Linked DNA regions of Planctopirus limnophila DSM 3776. The main gene of each other region encodes a partner of the protein of the gene in region 2 in a complex. Links are inferred from orthologs where the notes say so. Each region holds a gene or a part of one and is shown on either strand. Other genes may lie near its edges.

Region 1 (14,882 bases), 2.2 Mb from region 2 along the record:
TCGTGAATGACGGGCATTTTTGAGAGGTTTGCTGGATGAGATTGATCACGCGGCAATCCCCAGTGCGGAGCGTGATCTGGTATTCTCGCATGCCGAAAACCATGCCCTGACGATGCGATTCGGCATCGATGTATCGTACGGGGGGTTGAGTAGGAAGTCCGCGAGCGATCGGGCCACGGGAATTCTGGCCCAGGAGAAATTCACCCACCCAATCGAGAGTGAAGGGGATCACGGGTTCGCCAAAGGTTTTCTGGCCAAGTTCAAGGACTTTGGCCAGATCACGATTCGCCAGGCGATCAAGCTCAGCACGAGGCTTGCTCGCCGTGTGGAGAGTGGTCGATTCGGTCGCGAATTCATCGGTGGTGTCTGTGCGCAAGGAAACTGGCAGTTCCAGAGTTTCCTCGGCTGCGGCTTTTCGGATCATGGCTGGTCGAATGGTTGAGGTTGTGTTTTTCATTGCCGGTGTTGGACACATCGCACGGAGCGAGGTTCGCCTCGCTGATTGGGATCAGGTTGTTCGCGACAGGGATCTGGGCTAACAACTTTGATGAAGGTAATGTTGTGCCGTTTGCTGCTTTCCTACTTTGCTTATTCGTCCCATTTTATTGCTGGCTGAGGGGATGGGAGAAATAGCGGGATGTGGAAGTCTGGTGTTGGTCTTGGCAGTTTTTGCCGAAAGTCTTAGAGTCGGGATCGATGGGCTCCGAAAAGCGGTGGAACCGCTATATCGGAATTCCGGCTTCCTCGTGTTGATGTTGGGCTTTGAGATGCTGATCAGGGCATCGCTCAATCCTGAACTGACGGAGAATTTCGGAATTTACTAAGGCAGTTCGGCCAAAGGATTGGCGAGAAGCGACATGTATAAACTGCTCTTGTGTCAGAAGTATCTGCGAACCAGATACATTGCGCTGGCCAGTATCATCAGTGTGATGCTGGGTGTGGCGACCATGATTGTCGTCAACAGTGTGATGGCGGGTTTTTCCAGTGAGATGCGTGATCGGATTAAGGGGTTGCTCTCTGATGTGGTCATTGAAACCAATGGCTACGATGGCGAGAAAAATCCCGATGCGCATGCGGCACTCGTGAAAAAAGTCGTCGGTGAACATATTGCCGGCATGACGACGACTGTCGAAATCTACGGGATGATCAGCTTCGAATATGCCGGCCAGTGGATCACCAGGCCCGTGACGTTGATTGGAATTGATCCGCAAAGTAAAGCCGAAGTTGGCCCACTGGTCGATTACCTGCAAAGTTATCGACAGGAAAAAGAGGGCGATGAAGTTGTTCGTGAAGCGGAACGGCAGGCGAACGAGCCGCCGGGCTGGTCATTAACAAGCTCGGCACGAAACTACCGCCGGGATCGAGCCGCTCAGGAGGCTTTCTTTCGCGAGCAGAGACTGCACGATCAGCGTCAGCGAGGTGCTGCTGTTCCTGAAAATCGCAAGCCAGCTGTGGATGACAGTGTGGTCGATCCCTTTGCCATGGAAGCGCAGGCTAATGGTGCCGCAGTGCCACCGGCTCCTGTGGATCCGACAGAACCACTTCCCGGCAAGCTCTACATTGGAGCTGGACTCATCAGTTTTCCATTCGAAGATGCCGAGACAGGGAAAATTCGTACCCAGTGGATGGTACGCACAGGTGATGATGTCAAAATCAGTACGGTGACAGCCGGGACGCCACAGCCTGTCTATTTCAATGCGACTGTCGTCGATACGTTCAAGAGTGGAATGAGTGAATACGACTCTTCACTGGTTTTTTGCAATCTCGAGTACCTGCAGCAGGTTCGCGGGATGGTGCATCCCACAACGGGCGAAAGGGCGATTACTTCGATTCAGTTGAAGCTCAAGGATTTCCGATCTGCGGGTGAAGTGGTTGATAAGTTGCGGGCCGCGTTTCCGCCGGGGCTGTATACGATTCGTACCTGGGAACAGAAGCAGGGGCCTCTCTTGGCTGCTGTGGATGTCGAATCATCCATCCTGAATGTGCTCCTGTTTCTGATCATTACGGTCGCTGGCTTCGGGATTCTGGCCATCTTTTTCATGATTGTCGTGGAAAAGACACGCGACATCGGAGTGTTGAAAGCTCTGGGTGCCAGTTCAACGGGCGTGATGTCAATTTTTCTGCTCTATGGACTCTCTTTAGGAGTTGTGGGGAGTGGTGGCGGTGTGGCCTGCGGGCTGCTGTTTGTGAGGTATATCAACCAGATTGAACTGGTGATTACCTATATCACGGGCCGCAAAGTCTTCGATGAGCGGATTTATTACTTCCCTGAGATACCGACATACATTGATCCCTGGATGGTCGTTTCTGTCGCACTCGGTGCGATGGGGATTGCCGTGCTGGCCAGTATTCTGCCGGCCCGCAGAGCTGCCCGGTTGCAACCAGTTCAGGCACTGCGTTCTGAATAATTGATTGTGGTTTCCTGTGTTCAAACAAGCCAACAAAGTTTATTTCGACCTTAGTCGTGAGGGCGGCCTGATGTCCGATCCTGTTGTCGACGAATCTTGCGAGACAATCTTGCTCAGTTCAGCCATGCCACCTCATGCACAGCTTGTCGCCACGGGGATCGATAAGGCTTACCGCAAGGGAGATCATCAGGTTCCTGTACTTCGCGGAGTCGATATCTCGATTGATCGCGGAGAGTTTCTATCGATCGTGGGCCAATCGGGCTCAGGGAAAAGCACGCTACTGCATTTGATGGGGTTACTGGATGCCCCTGATCTGGGTGAAGTGCTGCTTGATGGACAGCGGATTGATGATCTGCCAGCCCGCACCCGTGATCAGATTCGTAATCGCGTCTTTGGCTTCGTGTTTCAGTTCTATCATCTGATGCCTGAACTGACGCTGGTGGAGAATGTGGTTCTGCCACTGATGATCCGCCATTCGATCTGGTCGTATTGGAAGAACCGTCGATCGCATATTGACCGGGCCAAACAATTGATCGACCGCGTGGGGTTATCGCATCGATTGACGCATAAGCCTTCGGAGCTTTCCGGTGGTGAAATGCAGCGGGCAGCCATTGCCCGGGCACTCGTTTCGCAACCTCAGATACTGCTTGCCGATGAGCCGACGGGCAACCTGGATGAAAAGACTGGTCGCGAAATTATGGATCTGCTCAAACGGCTCAATACCGAAGAGCAGCTTTCGATTGTGATGGTGACCCACGATGCCCAGTTAGCGCGAGAAGCGACCCGAACTGTGCGGCTGACTGCAGGTCGTGTAGAAGCACTGGCTGGAGCTGCCTGAAGCCTCGGGTCTTAACGACTGTCGAGATGTCTCGATACGAGTTGTGAGTCGAAGAGGTCTATCGAATCAACGAACTCAGTGACACAAATTTCACTGTCACGTATCGGATTTGGGATTAATTCGATAAGTCCCGGTTTTGGAGTCGTGATAGATCTGTGGGGTATTGTACAGGCACTGGTACAAAACATTCCTGAAGTTTTTACTGGAAGTTTTGTAGCCCGTTTCGATGATCTTGTCACTCAGGTCAGAGAGCGCATACCCTGGCGGATGGTTTGTCAGAATGGAGATCACTGTGTGTCTGAGCGAGACAGGATTCCGTCCGCGACCGCTGTTGTAAGCTGGTGAGCGACTCGGGGTGAAATCGGCCCCCCCTTGAAGCTCAGTAATCCGTCGCGAAATGACGTCGAGTTCTTTTTGGAGCTTATCTCGCTGACCGATCAGCGAGGTCAATTCCTGGCGACGTTTTGTCAGCATGCGTTCGAGTTCTGCTACGGTGAGCTCTGCGGATGGTTCAACCATAATATCAGCCAGACTTTCGTGAGTTCAGGTGCCTGCATACCTGACCGAATAACACACCAGTGACAGTCTCCATGCATGTCTCTGTCGCGATTGTTCGATCTGTCGTGTTGGCAGTTTTCGTAGTCCGTTTTTCAAGGGTTGAGTTGGAGTGCACTCACTCTGCCCAGGTTAAGACGGTTACATCGATGGTCGAGGAGATGACTCTCCCATCAGTAACGACGACTCACACGTTTTCGTATCTGCCTCAGTTTTTCGCAGCGGGTCAGGGGGATGGATAAAAAGATCAAAACAACCGGGCGTCTTTGAGAGCCTAGCCATAACTTAACAGATTTCAACCATACGACGTAAAAACCTGAGGTTTCAAATCCGTAAGTGTTGGTTGTTATCGGCTTTCTGTTCAGTAGGTGGGCTGTCTTTCAGAGAGAATTGTGCTTTGTTTGGGAGTAAGTTACGGAAATTTCGAGTCCATGAGGTGTAAACCTGAGTGATCGGCTGTGATCAAATTTAGTCGCTCCACTTGTACTCCCTGGTGCGTTGGCTTGACGTGAGTGAAGTGTCGCAAGGTTTATAGAAGAATCGGCGTTGATATCAAGCGAATCGATCATTTGAGGTGTTTACGGTGATTGTTGTTAACTGTAATTTTTGGATGTTGGAATGGATCCCAATGCGGCTTACCCGATCCTGTTGAACCCTGATTGCTCATGGAAAGTCAGTGGGTTGTGGTTGTTGGTGCAAGAGCCAATTCATGAGAGCATTGAGTTCCAATCAGAGATTGTTTCCGTTCAGACATTTCTGAAGAAAAGGTTTGTAGCGACCATACTGTGAAATGACTAAGCTGTAAGATACTCGAATCGATGGTGAATGTGCTTAAGTGGCTGACGGCGCTACTCATCGGGAATCTGCTCGCTTGGATTGGGACAGCCGGTACAGTCAGTTGATTGCAGGCCACCTGATCACTTTAAACAACTCAGAAACAAAGTCAGCAAGGCACGAAAAAAACTGTTAAGCCTGTCACACAGGAGGAACCTTATGTTTTCAGCTCGGATGCAGTTTCTACCGCCGAATGCGGGATCACTTTCCCACACGGGCTGTGCCAGTCGGTGGTTACCAGGCGGCTGGTCTCGTGAGGTTTGGCTGGCTTTGTTCTGCGGCGCCGTTTTGCTGGCGATGGCACCGACATCGCTGGTGCTGGCAGACGAAGAAAAGGCCACACCTCCGGATGCTCGGGAGAAAGAATATTACGAGTTGATGAAACTGTTTGTCGATTCGTTTGAACAGGTCGAACGCAACTATGTGAAACCTGTGGATCGCAAGCAACTGCTGGAATCGGCCTTGAGGGGCATGCTGGCTGACCTGGATCCGTATTCGTCTTACATCGATTCATCGGGTCTGGCTGAATTCACTCAGCAGGTGGAGCAGGAGTTTGGCGGGATCGGCATTCAGGTTTCCCTCGATCCCAAAACGCGGCAGCTCGTCGTCATGACACCACTACCCGGGACACCGGCCTATAAAGCTGGAATTCGTGCCGGAGATCGAATTCTTTCGATCGCGGGAAAACCGACAGCCGAGTTCGCCGATGGTAAAGAACTCGAATCAGCCGTCGTGCTGATGAAAGGTAAACCCGGCGAGATCGTGAAGCTGAGTGTGCTTCACGAGACCGAATCGACACCCGTGGAGCTGGACGTCGAACGGGCCATTATTCGTACTCCTTCCGTGCTGGGTGATAAGTACAACGAGGACGGTAGCTGGTCGTTCTACCTCGATGGGCTCGACAAAGTGGCTTATGTCCGGCTCTCTCAGTTCGGCAGGAACAGTGCTGACGAAATCAAATCAACTCTGAAGGAGTTGGATCAGCAGGGGATGAAGGGCTTGATTCTCGATCTGCGATACAACCCGGGCGGGCTGTTGACGGCCGCCACTGAAATTGCCGACATGTTTCTTGATAGTGGTGTGATTGTGAGCACTCGTGGTCGCAATACCGAGGAACAGGTTTTCAAGGCAAAGAAGTCGGGGACGTTTCGCGATTTTCCTGTTGTTGTGCTGGTGAACCGCTTCAGTGCTTCCGCCAGTGAGATTTTAAGTGCCGCACTGCAGGATCATGATCGAGCGATCATTGTGGGTGAGAGATCGTGGGGGAAAGGGAGCGTACAGAATGTCATCAATGTCGATGGTGGCAAGAGCGCACTCAAGCTGACCACAGCCAGCTATCATCGCCCCAGTGGTAAGAACATTCATCGCTTCCCTAATTCGAAGGAAACCGATGAATGGGGTGTCAAACCCACCGAGGGCTATGAAGTGAAAATGACACCTGAGCAGATGCAGAAATATCTGGAATACCGTCGGCAGCGCGATGTCCTGCGGAAAGAAGCCGGAGCTTCGACGTTTGATGATCCTCAGTTGGCAAAGGCTGTGGAGTATCTGAAGTCCAAAATCTCGCCGGCTGCAGAAGCCAAGCCAGAAGAAGACAAAGATAAAGCCAAGGCTGAAACATCCCCGGCTGGGACTGCTCCTCAAGGTGATTCTGCTTCCAAAGAAAATTCTGCCAGGTAGAGACGGTAGATTTTCCTGATCCGAACTTTTGAGAGAATCTGGAATCCACTTGCTTCCATCTGATGTTGTTACGCCAGATTCTGCAGCGTCAGTGGCTGCAGAATCTTCTGAAAGTGGCTTTCTGCTGGCGATCGAATCTTCCTGTGATGAAACGGCCGCAGCAGTGATTGATCGCCAGCGGCGGGTGCTCTCGAATGTGGTGGCGAGCCAGTTTGAATTGCATACTCGCTTTGGTGGCGTGGTTCCCGAAATGGCGTCGCGGGCTCATGTGCAGAACATTCTGCCGGTGATCGATGAAGCGATCAGGCAGGCGGGGATTCGTCTTACAGATTTGACCGCCATTGCTGTCGCGACAACACCTGGACTGGTCGGTTCGTTACTCATTGGATTGACAGCTGCAAAAACCCTGGCATGGAGCCTGGGAGTGCCGCTGGTCGCGATTGATCACCTGCAGGCACACATTTACGCCTGCCAGTTGGCATTATGGTCGCAATCGGGTCAAGCCGCTGGGCAAAAGGGTCAGGCGGAGTCGATCTATCCCTGTGTGGGAATGGTCGTGAGTGGCGGACACTCGAACCTCTATGCGTGTGCTTCGCCGGTCGATTTTGAGCTCTTAGGGGCTACGACAGATGATGCTGCAGGTGAAGCCTTCGATAAAGTTGCCAAGGTCCTCGATTTAGGGTTTCCAGGTGGCCCGGCGATCGAGAAGTTTGCCAAAGCCGGCCGGGCGGATGCTTTTGCCTTTCCCCGGACTTTCATTCACGAAGATCGACTCGATTTCAGCTTTAGTGGCTTGAAGACTGCCGTGCTATATGCGGCTCATGGAATTCAAGGAGCTAAAGTTCAGCCCCCACCATTGGATGATGCCCGTCGAGCCGATCTGGCAGCGAGTTTTCAGGCGGCTGTCGTCGATGTTCTGGTTGCAAAAGCGGTTCAGGCTTTGAAAAAGACGAGATATTCCTCGCTCTGTGTGGGTGGTGGTGTGGCAGCCAATCAGGCTTTTCGGGAAAAGCTGGAGCAAGTGGCGAAAAAGCGAGGTTTCCGACTTCATGTCGCTCCGCGGGAATTGTGTACCGATAATGCAGCGATGGGAGGCCTGGGTTGGGAACTGGTCGAAAAAGGTCGATTGGCACCACTCGATCTGGATGTTTCCCCAGGGCTGATTCGCACGGCAGTCCCGCGGAAATCGTGATGAGGATCGTCTCAGGCGAGACTGAAGATTCGGGAATCTGGTCTCATCGTGCGGATGCCCGATCTGTTTAATTGCGGGCCAGTTGTCGAATGATGTAGAGGAATCCCAAGGTGAGAGCACCATTAGGGAGCCAGACCGCCCATGAGGGATCGACCTTGCCGACTTTGCTGAGATTTTGAGCCATCATGGAGAGTGGGTAATAGACCACCAGGATCGGAACAAAACAGAAGAGAAAACTGGTCAGAAACTGGTTCTTGGCCATATAGACGGCAAATGGTGCACCCACGAGCACGAAGAAAAAACAGCCAAACGCCATGGAAATGCGGTTGTGGAGTTCAGTGGTCAGTTTCATGCTGCGGTTGCGTTCTTCGTCGACCTGATAGCGACTGACAGCGAACTCTTTTTCCCCAAAGCGATCAAAATCGCCGGATGCCAGAATGAGAGCGGCCTCAATAGCCAGTTGGCGGGTGGCTGTGGCATCGCCTGTCGCCATCGCTCGCGTTTCTGCCAGAATTTCCCGGGATGTCATATCTCGGGATTTGGCCTTCTGACTGCGGTTGGGCAGGGGGAATTCGCGAGCATCATAGCGGAAGCGAACACGCGTATTGGCATCATCCGGAAGGCTGATGTAGCCATCTTTGAATTCCATGACAACGACATCACGGTCGAGATCAAAGCGGAGCCTGGCCTCTTTGGCCTGCACAGTGACCGGTTTATTGCCACGCATGTATCGGAACGTGGGCATGTAAAGCGTGCGGTCGCGGACATCCATGACGGTGATCGAGAGCCCTTGATCGCGTAGATTCAACTGGTTCTGGGCTTTGAGGACATCGAAAAAAATGTCTTCGACAGCCATTGCGATGGTTCGCTGGATACGCTTCATCGACCACGGAATCATCTGGTCGGTGATGACGAGCGTGAAGATGCTGAGAACCACACCCAGTAGAAAAGCCGGCCAGAGGACGGAGATGATATGAATGCCGGCTGCTTTCGCAGCGATGATTTCCTGATCACCCGATAATCGGCCGTAAACGACGCAAACCGTCAGGAGCAGTGCCGTTGGAATTGTGAAAGGGAGCAGTGTCGGGATGATGAAGGGGAGGATCTGCAGGATCTGCATAGGCCCCAGGCCATGTTCTTTGGCCTCAACATAAACCCCGGCAAAGACGAGCAAAAGCGTAAAGCCCGCAGCACTGACGGCGAACACCTTCAGTAAATCGACCAGGATGTATCGCTGCAGCAGCGGCATCACGGTCGCTGTACTCCTCTGGTGAAATGGCCATGCGGATGTCCTGAGGCATCCGGGGAATGAACTCAAGCAGGGTTTTCGAGAAAACCATGGAAATGGTCAAGGACGATTTTTCGCATCCCTGAGGCCGGTGGAGGCGTCAAGCCGAGCGGATACACCGGGATTAACGCGCGAGTTCACCTGATCCTTGAGGAATGAAGTTTTTGTATTGCAGTCGCTGGAGTGCAGAAGTCGATGGAAAACAGACATCGAAGTCAGTCATTTCGCTGGTAAGCGGCAAATGCAGGATCAGCTCCCATGAGCCGGTCAGATTTGTGCAACACCAGACATTTGCACCCTCCTGGCGAGGAAGATCATGGAAATTCTCAGGCACTTGATCGGTGATGACGCCACGGCTTTATTGCTGTGTGCTTCCGGGCTGGGCGCCGGGCTGGTATTGCTCAAGCTGGCTGGCTGGTTCCGTGCTGCTGAAGGACTGGATGCTCGTTCAGATGATGTCTGGCAATTGCCGGCGGATTTGCTTCCCAAGGTACCGAGTGAAGCGGTCCAGGTTCAAAATCATGGCTGGCAGGAAAAGGCCGCCTAACACAGGCTTCCACGCCGCTTCCTTTCGAGCCACCCAGCCGAAACTGTGTTGGAAACCAGGAATTGTTTGATGCAACCCGTTCGCTCTGAATATGCTTCTGATCCCGACTATGAAGAATTGATCGCTGATTTTGTGGCAGTGATGCCGGAGCGGATTTCTGAACTGGAACTGGTGCTGGGGCAAAAAGCCCACGATGAACTGAAGCGGAAGGCGCACCAGCTCAAAGGGGCTGGAGGTGGTTATGGATTCCCGGAGTTGAGCCTGCTGGCTGCTCAGGTGGAATCGGCCTGCCGGGAAAATCGGATGGATGACATTCTGGAGCTGACAGCCGAATTGATTTCCTACTTGCGGCGAATTTCAGTCTAACTTGAGGCTGGTCTTAACTTGTTTGTGGGTTATGGCTTACAATCTCTTTGAGCATGCGGATTTCCAGGTGGATGGCCTTGTTTTTCAGATTCCTCTTCATCGCGATGCCAGCGCGATCTCTCGTCTCAATCACTCCTGATGACGCGCATTTTCCCGGGATACCTTCCGGCGAAGTGATTCCTGAATCCGCGTGCTGAAGAAACAGGGACTTTTCCCCGGGGGATGCAGCAATTATGCTGTCAGGGAAGCCGTCTTGTGTGACCTAACACAGGAGATGACTTCCGGTCGGCACGAACGGCAAATTGAGTGCGGACCGACGAGTTGACTCCGCGAATGTGGAAAGTGCTCCTTAACAATCACACTTCCATGTGATTGGGCCGTATATTGCTGATTCGATATGCCCGTGGGATTTGAATTGAGGAAATGTAGATGCCGCCATCATTGAAGTTCGCTGGTGCTGTAAGCTGCCTGATTCTGGCTTTTGGTGCAGGGGTTAGCTGGCAGAAGGCCATGGTGCCACAAATCGCGGCTCAGGATGAGCAGTTTCAGGCTCCCTCAGAAGACACAGTCAAGAAGATTGTTGTTGCTTATGATTCATTGCGGGCCGCGATGGAAGGGCTCAAGCAGGAGCAACGATATGTTCCTGCGACAAAATCTCTGAATCCTTATGGTGTGATTGTCGGCGGGCTGGATGTGGTTTCCGATCTGGAATCAGGACGAGGCGTCGATCCTTACACGTTTGCAGCTCTGTATTCAGGCGATGCGACAGACGAAATTGCGACTCATCTGACGAAGGATGAGGAAGGTCGTTTGATGTACAAGAACCGCGTTATCCGCATGTATCCGATTTCCCGCTTCAAAAAGCTCGAAGGACAGCGGATCAGCCTCACCAGCGGAAAGGCTGCGGCGGCAGAAGCAGCTCCGGAGAATTAAGCGTCGATCGCGGATGGAATGGTCATCTCTTTCCGACCAGGTCAATGTTGTGCTGTTCACATGCAAACTGAGACCAGCCACGACATTTCCGTCGGTAGGGCGGGATCGTTTGCTGAAAGCTCAATACAGGTTGGGTTGCGATCTCCTGGGATGGAGAATTTAAGGAGCATCGACGATGTCTCAACCACCCAGTGTCTCGACGTACACCCTGGCATGCGTGCTGACATTCTTGACGTTATTTGAACTTCAAATCGTTCTGACTGTGCTGCGTTTCAGCGGTGTTGATCCTGGCGGAAATCGACCATGGGTGCGGGCCGGTTTAATGGTAGTGCCGCTCGCCATGATGGTTTTCTATATTTTCTGGGGCAGAACTGAGTTTGAAAAGGTGCGGCATCTGCGCGGCCGGTTCCAACTCACGACGATGCAGAGCTTGCTCGTGGTCGTCTGGATTTTAGGGGCGGTCGTTCTAGGAATGCAGGCGATTGGATAAGAATCAGGTTTCAATCGAACATTCGCTTTTTTGCGGGTATATTCTCATAGAGGCCGCAGTTTTGCGGCCTTTAAAATCATGTTCGGGTTATGCGGGTTGCAAGACTCATTCGCCTGTGAAGAACAGAAATCACGGTCATTGAGCGACTTCGCCGATCTTCCCGACGACCACCGATGAGACGGATTGCGCCGGGTAAGTGTGGTTTTTGCCAATTTGCACCCGAGAAGCGAGAAGATTTTTCTTCAAAGGTGTTGGTTCATGGCGGTAAACTTTGCGGATCAGGAAATCTGTCTGCTGTTGAAATGTTGATTCAGCAGCCCCATCTCGAAGATTCGGCCAGAAGTTCTGGAAAGCTCAAACATGCATTTCCTCTCTCAGCGTCAGTGGTCACGACTGGTGCTCTGCACACTCCTCAGCGGTTCGGTAGCGATTCCTCTCTCGTGGGCGGATGAGAAAGCCACCAGCCCTGCTGGAGCTGCCAATGCCCGCATTTCCCGGCCAGTCGCCACGACTGCTGGCGACCAGCAGGGAGTTCGCGCACAGGTCTTTCAGCAGGCAGATGCTGATGGGACGACTTACTCGGCAATTGCCTTGCGAGGGAAAAATCTTGCTCCGGTAGCGGGCCCGCAAGAACTGATTGTTCTGGTCGATACTTCCGCCAGCCAGGTGGGTGCCTATCGTCAGGGTAGCCTCGAACTGGTGAGCGAATTGCTCAAATCGCTTCCTCAAGAAGTCACAGTCAGGGTGGCTGCCGTCGATGTGGGTGTTGAATCCCTCATGGGGGAATTCGCATCCTCGACGACACCGGCTGCCGTTTCAGCTGTTCAACAGTTGAAGATGAGAACACCTCTGGGAGCCACCAATCTTCCAGCGGCTCTGGATGAAGTTTCAGGCTGGTTTACCCAAAAAGGGCCTCGACATATTCTTTACGTTGGTGATGGTCATAGCACTGCCGAGTATGTTTCGATCGAACGATTTCAGACCACTTTAAGCCAGTTGGAAAAGCAGCAGGTCGCTGTTCACAGCTATGTCCTCGGGCCTAAATTCAACGGCAAATTAATTGGTTCACTCGCTCAGCAGACGGGTGGAGCCTTGTGGTGCCTGCCTTCAGCCACACCGGCGGCTGATGCCCCACAAGTCGCTGCCTCAATTACCGCACCCATCCTGCGAGTGGAAGAGTTTCAGGTTGAGGGTGATGCCGCTTTTGAACTCATTCCTGCCCGTGGCCTGCCACTCAGGTCCGATCGCGAGACTGTTTATCTGGGCCGTGGAACAATTCATGGCGAAGAACTGACAATCCGTGGTGAAGTCGCCGGTCGGGCTGTCATCGAGAAATTCAACCTGGCTCCATCCTCTACCCATGCGGCATTCCTGCCCGCCTTTGTACGACAGGTGATTTCGGAAAAAGGGATCACCAATTCATTAGCAGGCCTGGAAGCTTTGGGCCTGGCCAGCAGTGAATTTGAAGAAGGTAGTCGATTACTGGCAGCCCGGGCTGAAAAGGCGTCACGCGAAGGTGATCGTCAGGTGCTCGCACAACTGGCTGCCCAGGCCAAAGTCCTTTCCGTTCAAAGTGCTGCCATCGAACGACTGGTCGCGGCTCCTCAGGAAGCACCCGCAGCCAGTGCACCCATGGTCGAACGAACTGTTCCAGGCCAAGGGCCATCACTGCTCGATGAGCGGGAACAACTGATTCGAGTTCAAGCCGAGAAGTTACGGCAGCAGGTCAGTTCGACAGTGCAGTTTGCCCGTTCAGCCGTTGATTCTGGCGCGGCACTCGATGAACTCAAACGATCACTCACCGCTGTTCGGTCTGCGATTGATATTAATGCTGAAGAGCGTGTGCGTCTCGAACGAGTCCTTGGCTCGGAAATTCTCGCCACGACAAATCGCATTGAAAAAGAAAACCTGGATCGCGTTCGCAATCTGGAACGCTCAGCCCAGCTTGAGGCTCAGCAGCGTCTTGTCGAACAATCGGTTCTGGATGATGAACGCCTCGCGAATCTGATTGACCGCATTCGTGCTCTGATGAATGCGGGATGGCATGGTGATGATGCCGCCTTCTCGGAAGCTGAGGCTGTGGCCCGAGTCGCGGTCGATCTGGAACCCAATAGTGGTGCAGCCGCAGCGGCTCTGTTCAATGCCGAAGCAGCCACACAGTTACGCCGGGTGTTCCGTTTGCGGGCTCGCCGAGCGGATATGTTCCTGGAAACACTTTACCAGGTTGAACTCTCGCACGTGCCATTCCCGGATGAACCTCCGATTGTCTTCCCACCGGCCGAAGTCTGGAAGGCATTGAGCGAACGACGCAAGCGTTACCAGTCGGTTGACCTGAGGCAGAACAGCCCCAATGAGCAGAAGATTCTGTCAGCGTTGGATCAGCCCACTGAAGTGGAATTCATTGATACCTCTCTGAAGGACGCTCTGGACTTCATCGAAGATCTCCATAAGATCGAGATCTGGATCAATGAAGCCAAGATCATGGAAGAGGGGATCGCAATCGATCAACCAGTGAATCTGCAGCTTTCAGGTGTCAGTTTGCGGAGTGCACTCCGACTGATGCTGGAACCTTTGCAGCTTACTTATGTGATTCGTAACGAAGTGATGGAGATCACTACGCTCACCGATGCTGAAACCGCACTTTCCACCCGAGTTTATCCTGTCGCTGACCTGGTGATCCCGATTCAATCGTTCTTTGGTGCCGGTGGTTTGGGTGGTGGTAACAATGGCCAGCAGAACGGTGGCCAGCAGAATGGTTTAGGCGGACAAGGTGGTCAGGGTGGACAGCAGGGCTTTGGTGGCGGTGGAGGCGGAAACTTCTTCAGTCTGCCTGCTGAGCAACTAAAAAAAAACCAGACCCGATAAACTCGACTCAGAGTTCTAAGTGCCTTAATGAAACTGCGGAGTTTGGGCAGGAGGTTTTGCCACCTGCCCCACTTCGCAGTTCTGTTTTTTCAAAGAGAACCTTCTGCCAGAAAAAAGACTCCGCACCGGCGGACATCACTTCCAAAACGGTGAGTTTCAAATCGCCAGAAGAATGGGATCGGTTTCTGGTAGAGAAATCACCCAAGCAAGATGTTGTCCGAGAGCTGATTACCGGATTTTCTTCATCAGGTCAGCATGCAGCAGCCATAGGTCTCATTGAGGCCTCAATCCGGGCTGGCCAGGTTCAGCCCTGGATGCACGAGGTGCTGGCGTTATCGATGGAGCTTGATAAACGCCCCAAAGCACAGATCGAGCGTGTCATGCTCTCGGGTGTCGATGTGGGTGCAAATGATCCCGCCTCATTGGCTTTTCTCGCCACCTACTTTTCTCGATTAGGGCGGCCCGAACGTGCACTGTCGTTACTAGACCAGGCGGTTCGGCAAGATCCAACGCGGGTGGAGTTGTATTTACTAGCCACCAAAATCGCGATGTCCAATAAAGCCTGGGATACCATTTTGTGGAGTGCTCCCGGGTTGGCACAGCATGCCTGGGGTGCTGATCGGGAAGAGATGCTCAAGCTGGCAGAAGCGGCCACAATCGAAGCGACCACGGCTTTCCGCCAGAAGGGCGAGACTGCAACAGCAGAAATGTTGACTAAACAATTTGAGCAATCCAAAGCTTGCGATCTCAGTGTCAAAGTCGAGTGGAACGGTGCGGGTGATGTCGATCTGCTGGTAGATGAGCCCGGCGGGTCGACTTGTTCGCATGAAACTCCGCGAACTCCCGCAGGTGGATTACTTTCTCGTGACGGCTTTGGGCCACGTCA
Region 2 (14,935 bases):
AGCACAACATCTGGTCAAAGCGGCACTGATCGACTGGCTGTGCTGAAGTGATGGTTATCGTTCATTCCGATGAACTGCGTTTCTCGGAAAGTCTTTGCCTCGCCTGCCGCACCTGGACTTCCAACTCCTGATTTCCCGCATAGAGCGTCATGATGCTGTTCCAGATGGTGCGAGCTTCAATCGTTTTCCCCTGCTGGGCCAGTTCATCAGCTCTTGCCAGTGATTGATCAACCATCTGCACTCGATCGACCGGGTCGCCACCAGCGGCTTCGATCTCTTGAATCCGCTTTTTGGCCAGCATGACGAAGGCCCGGTCCTGCTCTCGATCTTTCAGCAGCACGACCATGCTCTCATACTTTTCCAGAGCCGAAATACGGTCGCCAAACTTTTCGTATCGGTCAGCTTCCAGGAACAATCGCTCCGCTTCAGAATTCGGATCTCGCCCGGTTTTCGCAGTGGCCCGGGCCCTGCGCTCCGCCTGATGCATCTCGACCTGATCGACATATTGCTGAACCTGGCCGGCATGTTTGCCTTGAGGAAACTTCTGCTGAAGAGGCTTCAGATACTTGTCGTAGGCATCTCCCCAATCGGTGGGCTCTTCACTCTTCATGAGTGCTTCCGCCCGGGCAAACAACTGATCTTCCGACATCGGCCAGAACGGAATTGTGGCCAGAAACAGGATCGTCACCAGAATTGAAGCGAGGAACCACGCCCGTTCATAAAAGGGGACTTTGGCCGATTTTTTTCGTTTTTTCTTCTTGGGAACATTGGCTTCAGCAGTTTTGGCTGCCTCTGGCGAGATCGCTTCGACCGGCTTTGTGAGTTGTTCCTGAATCTGTTCAATCGCCACCTGCACTGCGAGCGCATCGAAAAATCGATCCTCGGGATCTTTGGCCAACAGTTTGAGAATCAGATCTTCGACAACCTGCGGACATTCTGCGTTCAACGATGACGGGCGCGGAGGATCTTCCTGCAGATGCATAATCAGCATCTCGCCCGCGTTGTCTCCGCGAAAGGGAGTCTCTCCCGTAATCATCTCGAACATCACACAGCCGAGTGCATACAGATCCGTACGACGATCAACCGGCGGCTTGCCGCGAATCTGCTCAGGGGCCATATACGAGTATGTGCCCACGGTTCGGCCAGCAGCCGTCAGTGCCGTCGCTGTGGTATCACGCGCAATACCGAAGTCTGTCAGCTTGAGTGTGCCGTCTTTGGCCCTTAACAGGTTGGCAGGCTTCAAATCGCGATGAATTACACCGGCAGCGTGAGAATGTTCCAGCGCCTGGGCAATCTGAAGTGCCAGGTCGAGCACTTCTTTCCACGGAAGCTGGCCGTGTTCTTTTAAGTAGCCCTCAATGGAACCACCCGTGACCAGTTCCATCGCATAGAAGCGCTGTGTCCCCAGTTTCCCGCCGCCATAGTAGCGCACAATATGCGGATGCTGCAGCTTCTTCAGAATGGCGACTTCGCGTTCAAACCGCTTCTGTAATGATTCTGCCTGGCTGAGATCCGGCGAAAGAATCTTGATCGCCACGGGAGCACCCGTCTTGGTGTAGGTGGCACGGTAGACAATCCCCATACCACCGACACCCAGTCGATCCCCCAGTTCAAATGGTCCGATCATGCGGCCAGCCATGAATCACTCTTCTCTCGCCAGTGCCAGAAACCAGTTTCTCACATACTGTATGATTTACGGACGATATGGCCCCACCAGTTCGACCAGATTTCCATCGGGATCGCGCAAGTTACAAAGCCCCACACCTTCTGGAAAACCGGCTGGCAGCAGCTTGGGCGAACTGGCGATCGGCTTGATTTTGTGCTGCTTCAATTTTTCGAGCGAGGCATTTACATCTTTGACATGAATCGTCAGATACCGAATGCCATAGGTGGACTGAATAAACGATTGATCGACCCGCGCTCCCGGAACTTTGGGAAACTGAATCAGTTTCAATCTGGTGGCCGTTGGCCCCGTTCCGAGAGTCAACACTTTGACATCCAGCACCTGACCGTCAGATAACCCAACCTCCTGGGCATAGTCAGCGGGGACTGAAAATCCAGGCAACTCCTGAAAGCCGATGGCCTTGGTGTAAAAATCGATCGACGCCTGCATATTGCTCACACACAGACCCACATCGATTGTTTCCGAACTGAAGGCAATTTCTGGCGACTTTTCTTCCTGCAGTGCCGCCACCGCAATGGAAATCCCCGAAAGCAACATGGCCCCGAATAGTGAACACAAAGCGCCGCGTGCCATACCCAGGTGCTGCATCTTCCAAGCCATTCGGATCTCCTTGATGTTCAGTCGTCAAAGTGTTTATTCCGGCAATCCACATCCTGCGGTCTATCGCTGGTCGTTACGGATTGTGCCTGTTTGGAAGGGTCGAATCAAATCGACAATCACAATTCAGCAGGCAAGTTCAAGAATTTGTCACCTGCCAGCCCGGAAAAGATCTCAACCAGGAAAAGATCCAAAAGCGACGAGGAACGATTCCACAATTCGCATTGGCCGGAAGAATCGCTACGCTGGCCAGCATGTCGAACCAGGAAGCACTACCACGATTCAGCAGCTATCTGCGACACCACCAAAACACTTAAGCTGACAGAGATCCTCATGTTTGCACGCGACCTCGTCCTGTATGGCGTCAATCAAAAGTATCTGCAATCACTCGTAAGCGGTATCAGTACACAGGAGGCTAAAATTCAGCCGATGCCCGGACTGAATACTCCTTTCTGGATTACAGGCCATCTCGCGATTTCCACAGACTATGCCCGGCAACTTCTAGGGGAAGAGCTGAAATGTCCTCCCGCCTGGCACAAAGCCTTTGGCCCAGGTTCGATCCCTGGAAATGAGCAGAGCATTACCGCCAGTATGGAAGAACTTCTCGCTGCGGTGCATGCCGGACACGTCGACATCACCACCTTGTTACCCAGCGTGAACGAAGCGTGGGCCGCTCAGCCAAATCCGGTGGAATTTCTGGTGAAAAACTACCCCTCCACCGGCGATCTCATGGCCCACCTGCTCACGACGCACGAAGCCATTCACCTGGGCCAGTTGAGTGCCTGGCGACGCTTCCGTGGTCTGCCTGCCGTCAGTATTGGCTAGTACTGGCAGTGGACGACCAACTTCTGGACAAGAGTGTTGCAGACAAAAGAGTGTTGCAGGGCCGAAACTACAGATCATCGTCTGGCAGAAGTTCCGCTTCTTCCGCATCGCTTTCAGCCAGTATCGAAGTTCCTCGGGGAGCAAAATCCTGATCCAGCACGACATAATCGGCATAGGTTGATGGATCAATATGAATCACCTGAGCTCGCCCCGTCTGGGCATGGCTCAGATCGCTCTCTGTGGTTTTTCCGTGTAGTCTGGATGTCACCAGAACCAGTCTTGTATTCGCACTGAGAATTCTCTGGGCTTCTGCCAGCATCGACGTGGTCGTGGTCGCTGCACCAGGTTCGGCCAATGCCAGCTGATCGAGCAGGAATTCAAGATTGGCAGGTGAAGCGGCTGCTTCGTAGACCGTAGCCGACTCACCACTGATGGCCAGACGCACTGTCGATTCCCGGCATGTCTGCGAATGCTCGGCACAAAGTGTCGCCACAAAGCTCAGAATCAGTTCAGCCTGCAGGTCTTCCTCGGGAGTCGGATGAGCCGATCGATGGAGATCGACCACGACCGAAAGATGATGTTCGCGATTCTGATGAAACTCGCGGACAATCAGTTCATTCCGGCGGGCAGAACTTCGCCAGTGAATCGCCTTCGGGTTATCGCCACTGCGATACTCGCGCAGATGATGAAAATCATCATTATAAATCCCGCCCCTCGACTGGCTCGATGTCACAAGTTCAGAGGCACCGACCAGTTCACGTTTCCAGCGGGGATGCAATCTGCCAATGATGGGATAGACCAGCATTTCTTCATGAGCATTCACCACCAGCCCGCGTTCAATCAATCCCAGTGGATAGCGACTGGAGACACTCAGTGGCCCGAAGATGTACCGGCCGCGATGCCCCAGTCGAATGCGATAATGGGCCAGTTGAATCGATTTGGGCCCCACGCGTGTAAAAAGGACACTGGCGACAGCGGCTATCTGAGAGTGTCTCGCTTTGGCTGGCCGTGCCTGATCCCGCACCAGCATCATCCAGGCGGATAAAAGTGGTCGATCATTCCGGAAGCTCACTTCGACACTGAACTGCTCACCACACATGGCTCGTTTGGGTAAGGTGCGCGACACCTTCGAGCCTTGCAGAGCGGTAAAGGCCGCCCAGCCATTGAGTACAAACGGGCCAGCCATTACCGCAAAAACAAGCATCATCATATTCGACTGGCCCAGCATCGAGCCCACCAGCAGCACAATCATGATTCCCAGATACATCAGCCCTTCCTTGGGAATATGCACCCGGTTTCGCTGAAACACGGGCATTTTCCGCATACTGGCCGATTGTTTGCGAATCCAGTCTTCCACAAAGGTCTGCAGACTGAACAGGATCAATACGCCAATCGCTACAAAAAACGTCATGCGTGTGAGCGATGACCAGCGGGCCGTAATTGGCGAGGCCACAAAGTAGCCCAGCAGCAATAGACCTGCGACAGCCAGGGCAATCAAGGCACTGACTGGCAAAGCCAGCCGTCCGGGAGCCTGATTGCGAAAACTCAGATTTCTGGCAGCTGCCGCTTGCGCCTGACTGGCCGGAGATGTGGCAGTGCTTGCTGCTGCCGACTGCGTCATTGAAAGCATTTTCTCAGAGGCTGCCGCACTCCCAGTCAAGGCAGGTAAGCCACCAGTCTCTGTCTCCGCCTCGGGAGAATTCGACGATGCTGATGTCAGCGCCAAGTGAGTTACTTCCTGTTGAGAGATGTCTACAATCAGTGATTATGCTGCGAATACGAAATAAAACTCGGTTTTTGAAGCCAGTTGGCTCGCAGTGCGCTTTCTTGCTGATAGTAGACTCAACTTTTCATGGTCTTGCTATCCTCAAAAGCATGAACTTTTGATTCAAAGTTGCATCTCTTTCCAAAGGGAATCCCAAGCCGCCAATCGCTTTGCCACAAACCATGCACACTTGTCAGAAGTTTTTCCCCAAAAGGTTCGTCCCGAAACTCATCCACCCGCCGGCAACATCATGACTCGAGAGGATTCTGGAAACCATCCACGCACCAAAATGAACATGACTTCATCAGAAACAACCGAGAGTCTGCAACCCTTGGAGAACTTTGAACCTGTGGAAATTGATCCACAGACTCAGCCACACGCTTCGCAGATTCAAGGATGGAAACACCCCGTGTTACTGAGCCATGAGCAACTCCTGAGCGAGTGCAAAGCGCGTCGCCAGAAAACTTCTGGCCCCGGTGGTCAGCATCGCAACAAAGTCGAAACGGGAGTTTTTCTGAAGCATACTCCCACAGGAGTCGAGGCTCAGGCCACCGAACGTCGCAGTCAGGCAGAGAACCAGTCGAAAGCCCTCAAACGTCTCAGGCTGCAACTGGCACTGGAAATCCGCAGTCAAAAGTCTGCTCTTGAGGCCCCTTCTCCACTCTGGAAATCACGCGTTCGAGAACAGAAAATTATCGTTTCTGACGAACATTTTGATTTCCCCATACTGCTCTCCGAAGCTTTGGACGTTCTCGCCGAAAATGCGTGGGAACCTCAGCGGGCAGCTCTGCAACTCGATTGTTCTACCAGCCAGCTCATCAAGTTGTTGAAGAAGTTTCCGCCGGCCTTTGTGCTACTCAATCAGCAAAGAGCCCGGCGAGGGCTGGAGAAGTGGAAATAAGCATTCTGCAAACCTTCAAATTCCGGGCTGACAGAAAGTCCTCTTTCCAGTTACATTGGCCATAAATATTGCCTTTGAACCCTGATTAAACACGGACCAGTCATTCGCGCTGCTTCGACTGGCAAGAGGCAGAATCACTCTTTTCCATGGCCAACGAGCCCTCGTCATGAACCCGGAGACCCTGACATGAAAATGGGACGCACACTTGGCGTGGTGGCGACTGGCGGCATTCTGTTTGGCCTTTGGATCAGCGGCTGGCTCAAAGGCTTCGGGCTGGGAGACTCCAAGTTTCCAGGCGTGCAGGTCTCGACACAACAGACCAAAGTCAGTGACGAAGACGTCGATCAGACGTTATCAAAAACCAATGCCTCCACCACGTTGGCCTCATCCACGGATTCTCGACCAGAAACCCAGGCAGCACCTCCAGTGCTGGATATCATTATCGACGATGCGGGATTTCACTTCCGCAACAGCCAGACTTATGCCATCGAACCGGCTGTCATACCGCTCGATCAGGTGATTCAACAGGCGTTATTGACCACACCCTCGAACGAAGGCCCGCGAGTCAAGATTTATCGCAAAGCCTCATCTCGAACGAGTAATGAGGCCAGACTCAGTGCAGCACTCACAGAAGCGGGCCTCAAACCCGTTGACATCTACTGGCATCCGGCAGTGACCGAATAGCTGACCAACTCCAGCAAGACGCCCCCTCGGAATTCGTCATCATTAACGCGGGTTAATGGGACCTGAAGACCACTCAGGATCTACGGGGCTCCCAAGAGTTCCTGCCATCTTTCGAGCACTGGGCAAGAGGTGGGCCCCGTCGCTTTGGCCGTTAACTCCCGGGTGTTTTCGGGTTGATGAACAATCTCGATTTCCAGTCGATCCGCTGGCAGGTACTCACTGACAAGCTCAGGCCATTCAATCAGCACGACGGCCTCAGATTCCAGCAGTTCATCGACCCCCAGTTCAAAGAACTCGGCTGAGGTTTTCAGCCGGTAAGTATCCAGGTGATAGACACTGAGACGAGCCTGATATTCATGGATCAGCGTGAAAGTGGGGCTGGAAACATCGTCAATCACTCCGCCCAATCCCTCCACGATCCCGCGCGTGAGTGTCGTTTTTCCCGCCCCGAGCTGCCCCGAGAGCAATACGATCAGGGGCTGCTGACAGCTCATTCCAAGAAACCGACCGGCCTTCAAGGTTTCTAACTCATTTTCAAGAAACACTTTAAGTTCTTCTTCAAACATCAATTGATCACCTGGAAGAGAAGCCTCAAAAAACGGAAGTCGTGCATCATTCGACTCAAAAAGAACTTTCTGCAACCCATCGAACCAGATTGCAAGACACAAGATGTAGTATGCCTATCCAGCAAAGGCCGCAAAATCGTTGAAATCGTTGCAGTCTTCCGAAACTGTAATTATTTGTATTGCAGTCAACGGCAATTCTTGCCACTCGGCCAATGTTCAAATCTTGGCCAAAGTGTTCGAGCCGGTCTTCATTATCAAATCGACATCCGTGTACTGCATGCAAGTTTGTCTTCGCCATGAATGGCAACAGGGTTTGATCTGCTGATTGGTGGTCTGTTGATTGCATCGAATGGATTCGTACCCCGTGCTGGGTATTCCTAAGGGGGGAGTGCCAGCATTTTTCAGGTTGAAGTTCAACCTTAGCACAAGGAAGTGCCATGAGTCGCAAAGTTGCTGAACCTATTTCCAAGCCCGTTGTTCTGCTCAATGGGGATTTTCGCCCCAAGAAGAAAGACGGCCCGGCACTGAGCTGGTTTAACACCGGCTATTACGACTCAGTCACCGCCGCTGGTGCTTTACCGATTCTGACCCCTCCACTGGAAGATACGGACGATTTGAAGCAGATTCTCGACTCGGTGGATGGCGTGGTTCTGGCCGGTTGTGGTCACGATCTTGACCCCGTTCGCCTGGGTTTGGAACCGCACCCACACACTCGCCCCATGCCACAACGCCGGGAAGATTTTGATCGCTTGCTCTGCAAGATGGCTGTCGAAATGAAGCTGCCAATCCTGGCGATCGGCTCGGGCATGCAGACGCTGAATATTGTGCTGGGTGGCTCGATCTTCCAGCACGTTCCGGAAGAAGTTCCCCGTGCTCTGCACCACCGCGATTCGGTCGAAAAATGTAATCGCCATATTATTGAGATTACCGAAGGAACCCGTGTCTGGGATGTTTACGGCCCTGGTGAAATCCGCGTCAACAGCGATCATCACATGGCTGTCAATCAGTTAGCTCAAGGCTTCCGTGCCTCAGCCTGCTCACCAGACGGTGTGATTGAAGCTTATGAATCAACTGACCCGGACTGGTTCTGCATTGGTGTGCAATGGCATCCGGAAGATGACACCGCCAGTGCTCTCGACATGCAGTTGTTCCAGGAATTCGTGGGTGCTTGCCGTATGGGCAACATGCCAGCTGTCATTCCAATGACAGGTCGCCAGAAGGTGGCTGCCTGAAAAGGCCTTGTCATTCAAGCTGAACTTTCTTTGAGGAGATCGCCTGGTCTGCAATGGGGACGGACTTCCATTCAGATCAGGTGCTAAAGATGCAGCGCGGGTCGAGCACGGATGTTCGCCCCGACGTTGCGCCACACGTTCAGATCCCCCTCAAATTCATCACGCCTGACTTGTTGACCGATGGCTGAATAACCATGCTGAGAACCTGTTCGACCACGCTGTCGTTAAGGTTCTCAGTATGCTTTCGGCCCCCCATCTGCCCAACGAAGAGCAGCGAATCCAGGAGTTGTATGCCCTGGAACTGCTGGACACCCCGCCCGAAGACCGCTACGACTCAATCATTCGTGCCTTAAGAGCCGTCTACAAGGTTCCGATCGCTTACATTTCGCTGGTCGATCGTGATCGACAATGGTTCAAGGCTCGGGTCGGCCTCGAAATTCTCGAAACACCTCGCAGTATCTCATTTTGTGGCCATGCAATTGCTCAGCAGGAACCACTGGTTGTTCCTGATCTGACGCAAGATAGCCGCTTTGCCGATAACCCGATGGTGCTGGAAGCCCCTCATTTGAGGTTCTATGCCGGTCTTCGCCTCTCAGGTCCGACCGGGCAGCCCGTGGGGACACTTTGCATGGCGGATACGGTCCCCTTTGAGAAGCCATTTGATGATGCACCACTCAAAGAACTGGCCCATCTCGTCGAGCAGCAGTTTCAAATGCTCGATCTGATTTCGGCTCAGAAAAAGCTCCTCGAAGTCCGTGCCCAACTCCTACAGACTCAGGCTTTACTGCAGAATGAGTTGCGAGATGCGGCAGAATACATTCACTCGCTGCTTCCGACCCCGCTGACGGAATCAATCTCCACCAGTCACGAGCTGGTGGCCTGCTCGGAACTGGGTGGAGATCTCTTCGGCTATCACTGGATCAGTGAAGAAGAACTGGCGATTTACCTGCTCGATGTGAGTGGGCATGGAGTCGGAGCATCACTGCTTTCCGTTTCTGCCCTGAATGCACTCCGCAGACAGGCCTTGCCCGGGATCTGCTTTACCGATGTCGAATCGGTGCTGTGCGCCATGAATTCAGCATTCCCGATGGAAGAGCACAATGGAAAGTTTCTCACCTTGTGGTACGGAGTGTTTCACACAGGACGACGAGAACTGGAGTATGGCGCAGCAGGTCATCCACCCGCCCTGTTGTGGCAACGTCCCGGCGGGCCCTGCACAAAGCTCGTTTCCAATCAGATCATGATCGGAGCGGCAGCCGACTTTCCTTATCAGGCAGAACGCGTGCGAGTTCAGCAAGGGGCCAGGCTCTATGTTTACAGCGATGGTGCCTTTGAACTGGATTCACCAGCAGGTGAAAGTCTGGGGATTCAAGGCTTAATCCAAACCATCGAGAAAAATGCCCACCGATCCAGCCAGCGAGTATCAGCCATTCGAGAATCGCTGCAAGCCTTCCAGGGATCGGCAGATTTTGTGGACGACTTTTCCATGATTGAACTCTGCTTGTAGCAGTTGATGTTCGCCTCAGCGGATGACAGGCACAGTCATCCTCGCGGGTACTGTTTGGCCGCGATTGGGCTGCGCAATCATGGAAAAATCGATCGTTAAAGGTCCCCATTTGGAATAGAGCGGCACTCGTACAACGGGTGTGCCGCTGAATCGCACCATGTGCAGTCGATCTTTGAGCACTGTCGGCAGCCCCAGTGACAGTTGATGAGCGGCCAGTTCTGACTTCGCCTGTCCGGCGATAATGTTGACCATTTCGCCAATGGCATCGAAGACCTCTGTGTTGACTTCGCGAATTTTTTCTTCGCGCATCGTGCTGGCAGCAGCAATCGCAAGGTGATTGCTGAGATTCAAAGCGATCGTCCCGACGATACCGCCACGAATCTCGATGACACCGGTCACCCCACTATAGGGTCTGCGAGGAGCCAATCCTGGTTTCCCCAGATCCAGAGGTGATCTGAGCATCTGAGCAAACAGAGATGTGGCAGCGCGTATGATGGGATTAACAAAGCGAACGTCCACGCGAATTCCCCAGGATTTGCCAGGTTGACAGACGAGATCGTCCCACATGCAGCGGGTATTGATTTGGACACACTGCTGGCATGAGTCCACAGGACTGCCACTCAGTCGAAGTTCAGATCTTCACCAGCCTGTTCAAAACCTACACGCTCAATTCCATCAGGCGGTCGCTGGTTCCGACGGCACCCACGCTTCGTGGGATTTTCAGGTGTTTCACCTACGTCGAATTTCAGTAAAATCAATGGCGAGCTATTCAATTGCCTTCCAGAACTAATAAAGTGCTCATCGCGATGAATGCACTCGATTGATGGGGAATGCGTCAAGACGGTATAGTATAAATACTATGCTTAAAGGAGATTGAGCCATGATGCAGCAACGTAGTTTAGGGGTTTTGACATTGATTCTGGCCTGCGGGCTTTCCATTCATGGTCCATCGACTCATCTGGCAGTCGCGAACAATGGCCCCTGGCCACTCCCTCAAGTGACTTCACCAGCCAACAATCCTTCGACGCCAGAAAAAGTCGAACTGGGTCGGCAACTCTTCTTCGACCCCCGGCTTTCGAAAACTCAGGAAGTCTCTTGCGCCAGTTGCCATAATCCGGAAAAAGGGTACAGCGACGGTGAGTCCAACTCTCAAGGGATTGGCGGCCAGCGTGGAAATCGGAATTCCCCTTCGATCATTAACAGCGCGTACCACAAGTTTCAGTTCTGGGATGGACGCTCCAAGACTCTCGAAGAGCAAGCCCTGGGACCCATGCAGAACCCGATTGAAATGGGGATGACACTCGATGAACTCGTTAAACGTCTGAATGAAGTGCCGGGGTATCGTGCTCAGTTCCAGAAAGTTTTTGGGACGGATGTCACTGCGGAAAACATGGCTAAGGCGATTGCCGCTTTTGAAAGAACTATTGTTTCCAACAACTCGCCTTATGACCGTTTTGTTGCCGGCGATACGACAAACTGGAACCCGACGCTCGAACTGGGGCGGGCTCTCTTCTTCGGAAAAGCCAATTGCAGTGCCTGCCACAGCGGAGCCAACCTGACTGATAACGCCTTCCATAACATCGGTATTGGCAGCCAGGATGCGGGTCGTGCTGCGATCTCCAAGCTGGAAGCCGATCAGGGGGCCTTCAAAACTCCGACAGTAAGAGAAGTTGCTCGTACTGCTCCCTACATGCATGATGGCAGTCTCAAGACACTCGAAGAAGTGGTCGAGCATTACAACAAAGGGGGCACTCCCAACGATTACCTCGATGAAGAAATCTTCCCGCTCAAGTTGACGGACGCAGAAAAAGCGGCTCTGGTCATCTTCATGCGGGAAGGGTTATCCAGCCCGGATCTTCCTATTATCACCAAGCCCGAACTCCCCCAATAACCGCCCGACAAGCCAGACAACCTCAACAGGCTCGATACCGCAGTAACTTCTTACGCACCTAACCGCTTTGCTTTCGCCACCATATCGAGTTAGCATCGTAAGTCTGAAGGAGACAATTCGATCAGTTGCCAGACACAATCTGGCTCGATTCGAGTTGTTGGAACGAAGCAGCAGGCGGCTCACTCGGAAGAATCCCTTCGAATCATGACCGCAAGTTGAATATCTTCGAAATGGAATGCCACAACAGGACGAACCAGACCTTATTTAGATGAGAGGAACGAGGGATGCGTTTCTGGATGAATGAACTCCCATCGGCACGAAGTTTGGCTTCAGCATTGCTGGTTTCAGCAATCACAATGACCTCAATCAGTGCTCAGGAAACTCCTGCACCCGCAGAAGCCCCGAAGGCTGAAGCTCCCAAAGCCGAAGCACCACAGGTCGAGGCTCCCAAGGTCGAAGAAGCCAAGGCTGATACCCCAAAGGTCGACGTTAAGCCCGAACAGGCCAAGCCTGAATCAGGCAAGCCTGAAGAAACCAAACCAGCTGAAACCAAACCAGCGGAAGCTCCTGCAGCACCCAAGACCGTAGAACTGGTCGAGCACCTGGATAACCCCACGGGCGTCGCCATTCATGGTGGAAATGGCCACGTTTTCATCGTCTCCAAGCAGGGTGTCTTTCGACTGGTTCAAGGGAAACCTCACAAGATCTTCCTCGAAGTCGAAGGCTTCCCGACAGATGTCTACGGCAAAGGCCCCAAGTACGATATCGGGCCATTGGGTGTCGCCTTGCTGGGGACTGACAAGCTGATTGTGGCAGATGGCAGCCGCCCTGATGGTGAAGAGCTTGTTCGAATCTACAAGATCGAAGACAAAACTCCCGGCCCTCCCCGCAAAGAAACCGATGCGGAATTCACCGTGGGCCCCATCGCCCCTGGAGATGCCAGCCCCAAAGGTGAAGGCAATTTTTACGGCGTTGCAGTCATTGGAAACAGCTTTTACGTCACGGCCAATGGCAACGATGCCAAAGGCTGGGTCGCCCGTTCTGTCATCACCGACGGCAAGCCAGGCAACCTCGAACCATGGCTCGCGACTAAAGAAGCAGTCAATGTTGATGCCCCGATCGCAGCCACTGTCACACCTGATGGAAAAGAACTCGTCATCAGTCAAGGTGGCGAAGTCAACGTCGCCGGCGATTCACTCGTGACGTTCTACAATCCAGAAGACGGCAAACTGCTCAAGAACTACAAGACAGGTTTGCACGATATTACCGGTTTGGCTTACGCCCCCAATGGCAAACTTTACGCTGTCGATTTTGCCTGGCCAGATCCCACACAGGGCGGGCTTTTTGAACTCGTGATCGAAGGCGAAGAGATCAAGCCCAAAAAGGTGCTTTCACTCGATCGACCGACAGCCCTGGCTTTCGATAAAGATGGCAACGCCTATGTGACTGTCTTCGGTCTCGGTAAAGAGACTGGCGATAAGCCCAAAGGTGGCCTGCTCAAGATCCCGGCAGGTTTCTAACTGAACAGCGAATTGATAGCAGCCAGTTGATTCCGCAAAGCATCTGAACTGGCTGGAAATTCACACGCTTAACCCTGGAAACTCTCCGTTTTCCAGGGTTAATTTGTTGACGAATCGCCTCCATGATCAGATTCCGGCGGGCGACACTCATAGGGAAAACCTATCGAAGGCATTGTCTCCGCAGGGTTTGTCTGCCATCCTTGGCAGGCTATACTTAGTTCAGTCAGCACAGGCAGTATCCAGTGACTGATTGGCCAAATGATCAACCATTCAGCCAATTTGAGTCTGCACTCAATCGGTTTTGAATGATTTCGTGTTCTTACAAGGTGGAATTGATAATGACTGCTCGCGTTGGTAAGCCTGCTCCAGACTTCTCGGTTCAAGCCTATGACCGTACCAAAGACAATACCGATGCCCAGTTCACCAAGGTGAGTCTGGCTGATCTTCGTGGGAAGTGGGTTTGCCTCTACTTCTATCCACTCGATTTCACATTTGTCTGCCCGACGGAAATTGTCGCTTTCGACAATGCGGTCGGCGACTTTACTGATCGCGATTGCGTACTCCTCACAGCCAGCACAGACAGCGTGTTCTCTCACAAAGGCTGGTGCGATAGCCATAAAGACCTGGCAACCCTCAAGCATCTGATGCTCGCCGACACGGCTCACACGCTCTCAACGGCTTATGGCGTCCTCGACGAAGAGCAGGGCATTGCCTATCGCGGCATTTTCCTGATCGACCCCACTGGTACCGTCCGCTGGCTCGCCGTTCACGATCTCTCCGTGGGCCGCAGTGTGGAAGAAGTTCTGCGAGTCCTCGATGCGCTCCAGACAGACAAGCTTTGCCCCTGCAACTGGAAAAAAGGTGAGTCAACACTCAACTAGTTCCTTATCAGTTGGTGTCGGTACATCAGTCTCGATCTTCCGGCAGGAAGATTCTCACATCGTACGAATACAGCCCTGGAACGTTCGGACTTCGAGCGTTCCCAGTGGCTGTTTTCTTTACTCGACAGCGCTCCAACCATCTCATATCGAGCGTTTATTCCCACATCTTTTTGACAGGAATCATGATGCATCCTTACTGGCCTGCACGCACACCAGCAGAAATTGATGAGAAAGCCCAGCAGACGTTATCCAGGCTGGCCGAAGTCTTCGGGACAGATTCCATCCCGGAGTTCTTTCATCACATGGCCATCGTGCCGTCATTCGTCAATGACTACTACATGAACTTCAAGAAGTTCTGCTATACCCAGGGCAAACTCAGCCTCAAAGACAAAGCCTTGATTGGACTGGCAGTCAGCCATACAGCCGGTGTGAAGTCGATGACGGAATTTTTTGCCCAGCGTCTGCGAAACCTGGTCGAAGGGAGTGAATCGGCCCAATCTCAGTTCGTCGCCGATGCTCTTGCCGTTCAAGCCACCTGTGCGATGTACAACGTCTTCTTCAAATTTCGCGATTTAAGTGGCAGTGATCTTTTCAGTGGCATGCCCGTGGGACTCAGAGCCCATACGTTTGCCGGCACCAGCCTGACAGATACTGAAGTCGAGTTGATCAACATCACCGTCAGTGATGTCAATGGCTGCAAACCTTGCACGGAAGGACATGTGGCCAAAGCCCGTCAACTGGGTCTGGCCGACGAAGCCATTCTCGAAGCGATTCAATGTGCTGCCACCGTTTACGCTGGTTGCCAGTTTGCGAAAGCACTCTGATTGGCGTCATCGAAGCCAACGGAAAACAGACAAATTACACCACTCCAAAGAATGCCGC

The links.
Region 1: the proteins of tsaE (region 2) and tsaD are in contact, whole or in part, in a crystal structure (PDB 6N9A), measured with the Thermotoga maritima proteins. The link is inferred for Planctopirus limnophila DSM 3776 from one-to-one orthologs. Residues at the interface, in WP_004082108.1 of Thermotoga maritima: Leu37, Gly38, Lys46, Lys57, Val59, Lys60, Ser61, Thr63, Phe64, Thr65, Leu66, Met67, Val69, Pro71, Tyr82, Arg83, Leu84, Asp86, Asp88, Phe89, Asp93, Ile128, Asp130, Glu131, Arg134; in WP_004082750.1 of Thermotoga maritima: Cys10, Asp11, Arg49, His50, Leu82, Gly84, Gly135, Gly136, Glu154, Thr155, Leu156, Asp157, Asp158, Ser159, Glu162, Asp165, Lys166, Arg169, Leu170, Tyr175, Lys213, Thr214, Leu217, Tyr218, Gln221, Arg222, Asn324.

The regions. Positions count from the first base shown.
Region 1 is NC_014148.1:3,265,062-3,279,943, reverse strand. Bases 5,618-8,435 are described here. They hold tsaD (tRNA (adenosine(37)-N6)-threonylcarbamoyltransferase complex transferase subunit TsaD), read left to right. Parts: upstream 5,618-6,364; coding sequence 6,365-7,507; downstream 7,508-8,435. Other genes in these bases: PLIM_RS12945 (LptF/LptG family permease), read right to left, coding at 7,575-8,435; PLIM_RS12955 (S41 family peptidase), read left to right, coding at 5,618-6,315. Also shown: PLIM_RS12975 (AAA family ATPase), read right to left, coding at 1-457; PLIM_RS12970 (ABC transporter permease), read left to right, coding at 858-2,408; PLIM_RS12965 (ABC transporter ATP-binding protein), read left to right, coding at 2,479-3,246; PLIM_RS12960 (hypothetical protein), read right to left, coding at 3,343-3,765; more of PLIM_RS12955, read left to right, coding at 4,795-5,617; more of PLIM_RS12945, read right to left, coding at 8,436-8,756; PLIM_RS12935 (hypothetical protein), read left to right, coding at 9,112-9,342; PLIM_RS12930 (Hpt domain-containing protein), read left to right, coding at 9,412-9,708; PLIM_RS12925 (hypothetical protein), read left to right, coding at 10,138-10,641; PLIM_RS12920 (hypothetical protein), read left to right, coding at 10,817-11,131; PLIM_RS12915 (vWA domain-containing protein), read left to right, coding at 11,492-13,996; PLIM_RS12910 (hypothetical protein), read left to right, coding at 14,053-14,882.
Region 2 is NC_014148.1:1,043,511-1,058,445, reverse strand. What follows is about bases 5,280-8,150. They hold tsaE (tRNA (adenosine(37)-N6)-threonylcarbamoyltransferase complex ATPase subunit type 1 TsaE), read right to left. Parts: upstream 7,023-8,150; coding sequence 6,537-7,022; downstream 5,280-6,536. Other genes in these bases: PLIM_RS04295 (gamma-glutamyl-gamma-aminobutyrate hydrolase family protein), read left to right, coding at 7,460-8,150; PLIM_RS04305 (hypothetical protein), read left to right, coding at 5,959-6,456; PLIM_RS22395 (peptide chain release factor family protein), read left to right, coding at 5,280-5,772. In the rest of the region: PLIM_RS04330 (serine/threonine protein kinase), read right to left, coding at 62-1,639; PLIM_RS04325 (VOC family protein), read right to left, coding at 1,694-2,284; PLIM_RS22400 (DinB family protein), read left to right, coding at 2,615-3,106; PLIM_RS04315 (DUF58 domain-containing protein), read right to left, coding at 3,174-4,832; more of PLIM_RS22395, read left to right, coding at 5,167-5,279; more of PLIM_RS04295, read left to right, coding at 8,151-8,254; PLIM_RS04290 (PP2C family protein-serine/threonine phosphatase), read left to right, coding at 8,493-9,761; PLIM_RS22390 (chemotaxis protein CheX), read right to left, coding at 9,777-10,280; PLIM_RS04280 (cytochrome-c peroxidase), read left to right, coding at 10,642-11,652; PLIM_RS24520 (hypothetical protein), read left to right, coding at 11,937-13,172; PLIM_RS04270 (peroxiredoxin), read left to right, coding at 13,511-14,053; PLIM_RS22385 (carboxymuconolactone decarboxylase family protein), read left to right, coding at 14,236-14,877; PLIM_RS04260 (vWA domain-containing protein), read right to left, coding at 14,935-14,935. UniProt on the Escherichia coli protein: Required for the formation of a threonylcarbamoyl group on adenosine at position 37 (t(6)A37) in tRNAs that read codons beginning with adenine.